Regions from separate parts of the Mesorhizobium sp. WSM4830 genome, predicted to be linked through region 1. Evidence: riboswitches for the same ligand, from Rfam matches in the RefSeq annotation. Region 1 holds a riboswitch; the other holds the start of a gene.
The links. A riboswitch is a leader RNA that binds a small molecule or an ion and turns the genes downstream of it on or off. The one in region 1 is predicted to bind S-adenosylmethionine.

Region 1 (3,206 bases):
CTCTGCGCAACCCGCTCGAAATCGAGCAGCCGGTGAAGGTCGCCGTGAAGGCATTGTAAACTGGTGACAGAATTCAGGGGCGAAAAATGAACGGCCTGCGGATTGGCACCGTGTTCGTAGGTTTAGTCCTGTTCCTCGCCTATTTCTCCCCAGCGGCTTACAGCGCCGGACAATGCAGCGCAAAATCCTATCGCGAAGCCCGGATGTCGATGACTAACCGGCTTCTGGCCACCGGCTATTCGAAATCGCAAGTGAGCTTTCTGATGCGCAACGCGGATCGCATGACGTCCGCACTCCGCGCTGACAGACTGAACGACAATGGCAGGGCCTGCGGTATCGACTCCGCCAGAGCCCATGTGCTGGGATGTCTCGGCAAGCAATTCTTCCCCTTGCAGTCCAGCTCAAGCGCCTCACTTGACGACGAGAAGCAAACCAGAGGATTTTGGGGGAAGAAGCGACTGGCAGTGCGAGAACTGCTCTTTATCGGTCAGTTTCATGGCTGCCTTGGCGCCGCGAAAGAATATCTGTTTCGCGGCTGACGGCTTGCGAACAAGATCAGCGCGCGGCGCGGAAATGCTTGGACAGTTTCAGGCCCTGCGCCTGATAGTTCGAGCCGAGGTCTGTGCCGTAGAGCGCTTGCGGCCGTTTCAGCATGTGCTCGTAGACCAACCGTCCGACGATCTGGCCGTGGTCGAGGATGAACGGCACTTCGTGGCTACGCACCTCGAGCACCGCCCGGCTGCCGGTGCCGCCCGACGCCGAATGGCCGAAACCCGGGTCGAAGAAACCGGCATAATGGACGCGGAACTCGCCGACCAGCGGATCGAAGGGCGTCATTTCGGCGGCGTAGAGCGGCGGCACATGCACCGCCTCGCGCGACACCAGAATATAGAATTCGTCCGGATCGAGCACCAGTTCGCCGGCGCCGCTCTTGTAGAGCGGCTCCCAGAAATCGACGACATCCTGCGCGGCGCGCTTGTCGACGTCGACCAGGCCGGTGTGGTGCTTGCCGCGATAGCCGACCAGCCCATCCTTGTCGCCGTCGAGGTCGATCGACAGCGCGATGCCGCCGCCTGAGATGTTGGGCGGTTCGGTGGCGACCAGCATCTCGGCGCGGTGCAGTTCGTGCAGCTCGCTTTCCGACAAGAGCGCATTGCCAGTGCGGAACCTGATCTGCGACAGCCGCGAGCCTGTCCGCACCACAATCGGGAAGGTGCGCGGGCTGACCTCCAGATAGAGCGGGCCTTCATAGCCGGCGGCGATCTTGTCGAACTCGTGGCCACGGTCGGTCATCACCCGGGTAAAGATATCGAGCCGCCCGGTCGAGCTCTTCGGGTTGGCCGAAGCCGAAATATGCGCGGGCAGCGCCAGGCTTTCGAGCAGCGGCACGATGTAGACGCAGCCGGTTTCCAGCACAGCACCTTCGGCGAGGTTAATCTCGTGCAGCTTCAGCCGGTCGAGCTTGTCGACAACTCTGTGGTCCGGGCCGGGCAAGAAGGAAGCACGCACCCGCCAGGCCTTGTCGCCGAGCCTGAGGTCGAGGCTGGCCGGCTGGATCTGATCGGCATCGAGCGTGCGCGTCGATTTCAGCGCGCCCGTCTGGAACAGCGCGGAAATATCCTGATCGGGAAGAATGCCTGTCTGCCGCAAGGGTCTGGCTCCGTTCGAACGCCGGGCGAGGTCTTGTTCTGTCGCAGGTCCGACCGTGGACGCCTTTGGCACCTGCTTGGTACAACCCTCTTAATCATGCCGGCAATTGACGCAAGCGTGGCGCGGGTCTAAAGCTCGTTATCCCGTGGTGATTTGGCCGGTCGGCTTGCAGCCACGTTAAACAAGTCGCTAAAGGACCGTCGGGCCGCAAGGCCATATGGACCGGTTGCGACTTTCGCGACCGGTTTTTTGTTGTTTGGACCAATTTTGGTGTTTGGATAGAATGATGACCAAGAAGCGCGACTGGAAGCCTCAGACCGCACTCGTGCATGCCGGGACGCTGCGTTCTGGCTTCGGCGAGACCTCCGAGGCGATGTATCTCACCCAAGGCTATGTCTACGAGACGGCGCAAGCGGCGGAAGCCCGCTTCAAGGGCGAGGAGCCGGGCTTCATCTATTCGCGTTATGCCAATCCGACCGTGGACATGTTTGAAAAACGCATGTGCGCGCTGGAAGGAGCCGAGGACGCGCGCGCCACTGCATCCGGCATGGCGGCGGTGACGGCAGCATTGCTGTGCAGCGCCAAGGCTGGCGACCATATCGTGGCGGCGCGCGCACTGTTCGGCTCCTGCCGCTGGGTGATCGAGACGCTGGCGCCGAAATATGGCATCGAGGCAACGCTGGTCGACGGCACAGACATCGCCAATTGGCAAAAAGCGGTCAAGCCGAACACCAAACTGTTCTTCCTGGAAAGCCCGACCAATCCGACGCTGGAAGTGGTCGACATCGCCGCCGTCGCCGCACTTGCCAACTCGATTGGCGCCAGGCTGATCGTCGACAATGTCTTCGCCACGCCCTTGCAGCAGAAACCCCTGCAGCTCGGCGCCCACATCGTCGTCTACTCCGCGACCAAGCATATTGATGGCCAGGGGCGCTGTCTTGGCGGCATCGTCCTGTCGGACAAGAAATGGATCGACGAGAACCTGCATGACTATTTCCGTCACACCGGCCCGAGCCTCTCGCCCTTCAATGCCTGGACGCTGCTGAAAGGCCTGGAGACGCTGCCGCTGCGCGTACGCCAGCAGACGGAAAGTGCCGGCCGCATCGCGGATTTCCTCGCCGAGCGCCCGCAAATCGCCCGCGTCATCTATCCCGGCCGCGCCGACCACCCGCAAGCGGCCGTGGTCAAGAAGCAGATGTCGGGCGGCTCGACGCTGATCTGCCTGGATGTGAAGGGCGGCAAGCAGGCGGCCTTTGCCTTCCAGAACGCACTCGACGTCGTGCTGATTTCCAACAATCTCGGCGACGCCAAGAGCCTGATCACCCATCCGGCGACGACGACGCACAAGAACTTGACCGATGAGGCCCGCGCCGAGCTCGGCATCGGACCGGGCACGCTCAGGCTGTCAGTCGGCCTTGAGGACACCGACGATCTGCTCGAAGACATCGAGCAGGCGCTGAGAGCTGCCGGATAAGGGCTGGCCGAACAGAGGCGAGCGGGGACGCGCCGATCAGGCGCCGGACGGGGTCTCCTCCAGCTCCGCGACGGCCTTGGTC
Region 2 (3,206 bases), on a different contig from region 1:
ACCGAAACGATAACCAGATCAGCGTCGCGAACCGCCTCTTTCGCATCCGTCGTGTAGGTGTCGCCGAGGCCGAGTTGGCTCGCCCGTGCCAGCGTCGCGTCGCTGCGCGTCGAAATCGCGACTTGGCCGGCGAGCCCCTCGCGGCGGATGACGCGGGCCAGCGACGAGCCTATCAGGCCGATGCCGACCAGCGCGATCTTTTCGAACATAGGTGAGGCCATGGTGTCTAGCTTTTCAGGAATGTCGCGAGTGCTGCGACAACGCCGCGATTGGCCTCTTCGGTGCCGATGCTCATGCGCAGCGCGTTGGGAAAACCGTAGCCGGAAACGCGCCGCAATATGTAGCCGCGCTGGCTGAGGTAGTCGTCGGCCGCCGCCGCCGAATGCTTTTTGTCCTCGGGAAAGTGGATGAGGATGAAATTGCCGACGCTCGGCGTCACCCGCAGCCCAAGCCCCTCCAATTGCTCGCTCAGCCAAGCCAGCCAGGTCTCGTTATGCGCGACGCTGCGTTCGATGTGGGCGCGGTCGCGGATCGCCGCGATGCCCGCCTCGATCGCCGTCGCATTGACGTTGAAGGGTCCCCGCACGCGGTTGATCGCGTCGATCACGTGCATTGGCGCATACATCCAGCCGATCCGCGCGCCGCCCAGGCCCAATTTCGAGAAAGTGCGGGTCATGACCACGTTTTCCGCGCTGCCCACCAACTCGACGCCGGCTTCATAGTCGTTGCGCCGGACATATTCGGCGTAAGCTGCGTCCAGCACCAGAAGCACGTTTCGCGGCAGGCCGGCATGCAGGCGGCGCACCTCCTGGAACGGCACGTAGGTGCCGGTTGGATTGTTTGGATTGGCAAGGAAGATGGCCCTGGTGCGCGGCGTCACCGCGGCGAGGATCGCATCGATATCGGCGCGTTCATCGGTCTCCCTGACCGTTACCGGGACGGCACCGGCCGACTGTATGTAGATCTTGTAGACCATGAAGCCGTGTTCGGTGATGATGGCTTCGTCGCCGGGCGCGAGATAGGTCTGCGCGAGCAGGCCCAGAATCTCGTCGGAGCCGTTGGAGCAGACGATGTTCGCCGGGTTGAGCCCGTGCACCTCGGCGATCGCTTCCCTCAGGCGCCTGGCGCTGCCGTCGGGGTAGACCGCGAGCTTGTCGGCGACCGCGCGCGCGGCCTCTATCGCCTTTGGCGAAGGACCGAGCGGGTTCTCATTCGCCGACAATTTGTGGACCTTGGCGACACCTTCAGGCGCCGCGCTCTTGCCGGGCACATAGGCTTCGATGTCCATGATGCCGGCGCGGGGCCTTGGACGTGTCTGATCCGGTGTCTGGCTCATTTCATGAAATCCGTCGAGAGTGCCTCCATCCGGAAGCCGCAGCGGAAATACAAGCCGTGGCCCGGAATGTCGAGGGCCGGCAATTCGGGATCAAGAACTTGCCGTTGACGAAGCCATGCGTCGGTCCTAGAAGAGCAGCGAAAGTTCCGTGGTGATTTGGCCGGTCGGCTTGCAGCCACGTTAAACAACTTGCTAAAGGGCCGTTTGCATCTTGTAACCGGCTTTGCGAAGGCATGGCCGGTTTTTTGTTGCCCTGACTGGCTGTTGCCCAGACCGGTGGACAACTGAAGGCCGGGCAAGGAGATGTGATGGTCGCTTTGCGCGCGCGAAAAACCAACAACGAGGCCGACCAGCCGTCGAGCCCGGTGTTGCGTTTCGGCGCCGACAAGCCGCTCAAGCTCGACGCCGGCACGCTGCTGTCGCCGTTCCAGATCGCCTACCAGACCTATGGCACGCTCAACGACGCCCGCTCCAACGCCATCCTCGTCTGCCATGCGCTGACCGGCGACCAACATGTCGCCAACACCAATCCGGTGACCGGAAAGCCGGGCTGGTGGGAAGTGCTGATCGGCCCCGGCAAGATCATCGATACCGACCGTTTCTTCGTCATCTCGTCAAACGTCATCGGCGGCTGTCTCGGCTCCACCGGCCCCGCCTCGACCAATCCCGCCACCGCCAGGCCCTACGGGCTCGACTTGCCGATCATCACCATCCGCGACATGGTGCGGGCGCAGCTGATGCTGGTCGAGCATTTCGGCATCGAACAGCTGTTCAGCGTGCTTGGCGGTTCGATGGGCGGCATGCAGGTGCTGCAATGGGCCTCTAGCTATCCCGAGCGCGTCTTCTCGGCGTTGCCGATCGCCACCGGTGCCCGCCATTCCTCGCAGAACATCGCTTTCCACGAGGTCGGCAGGCAGGCAGTGATGGCCGACCCGGACTGGCATGGCGGCAAATATTTCGAGCATGGCAAGCGGCCGGAAAAGGGCCTGGCGGTGGCGCGCATGGCCGCCCACATCACCTATCTGTCGGAAGCCGCGCTGCACCGCAAGTTCGGCCGCAACCTGCAGGACCGCGAAGCGCTGACCTTCGGCTTCGATGCCGACTTCCAGATCGAGAGCTATCTGCGCCATCAGGGCATGACCTTCGTCGATCGCTTCGATGCCAACTCCTATCTCTACATGACCCGGGCGATGGACTATTTCGATCTCGCCGCCGACCATGGCGGCCGGCTGGCCGATGCCTTCGCCGGCACCAAGACGCGCTTCTGCCTGGTTTCGTTCACCAGCGACTGGCTGTTCCCGACCGAGGAGAGCCGCTCGGTCGTGCACGCGCTGAACGCGGCCGGCGCCTCGGTCTCGTTCGTCGAGATCGAGACCGACCGCGGCCACGACGCCTTCCTGCTCGACGAGCCGGAACTGTTCGCCGCCATCAGAGGCTTCATCGCCTCGGCCGCGCGGGCGAGAGGGCTCGGCGCATGACCCCGAAAAGTTGCGGGCTGTTCGGATCAGGACCATGCGCCAGGCATCAGCGCATGACCCCGACAAGTTGCAGACTTTTCGGATCAGGACCATGCGCCAGGCATCAGAGCATGGCCCCGAAAAGTTGCAGACTTTTCGGATCAGGACCATGCGCCAGGCAAGAGCCGAACGCATGAGCGTCAACCGCGCCCAGCGCGTCGACCTCGAAGTCGTCGCCGACCTCATCCCGCCGCAGTCGCGGGTGCTGGACGTCGGTTCCGGCGACGGCCTGCTGCTCGAATTGCTGCAGGAGACCAAGAAGGTCGACGGCCGCGGGCTGGAACTGTCGCAGCGCGGCGTCAACGAATGCGTGGCGCGGGGCCTGTCGGTCATCCAGGGCGATGCCGACAAGG

Region 2: another riboswitch for S-adenosylmethionine. It lies ahead of metX (homoserine O-acetyltransferase MetX); the one in region 1 lies ahead of AC0L2Y_RS11955 (O-succinylhomoserine sulfhydrylase).

Annotation. Positions count from the first base shown of each region.
Region 1 covers NZ_JBVVQI010000007.1:125,443-128,648, forward strand. The annotation lists gene araD1 (AraD1 family protein) at 1-59, shown strand, start outside; gene AC0L2Y_RS11945 (hypothetical protein) at 87-539, shown strand; gene AC0L2Y_RS11950 (2'-deoxycytidine 5'-triphosphate deaminase) at 556-1,650, opposite strand; SAM riboswitch at 1,786-1,863, shown strand; gene AC0L2Y_RS11955 (O-succinylhomoserine sulfhydrylase) at 1,934-3,124, shown strand; gene AC0L2Y_RS11960 (ceramide glucosyltransferase) at 3,161-3,206, opposite strand, start outside.
Region 2 covers NZ_JBVVQI010000004.1:225,184-228,389, reverse strand. The annotation lists gene AC0L2Y_RS08070 (prephenate/arogenate dehydrogenase family protein) at 1-221, opposite strand, end outside; gene hisC (histidinol-phosphate transaminase) at 227-1,336, opposite strand; SAM riboswitch at 1,475-1,552, shown strand; gene metX (homoserine O-acetyltransferase MetX) at 1,645-2,814, shown strand; gene metW (methionine biosynthesis protein MetW) at 2,987-3,206, shown strand, end outside.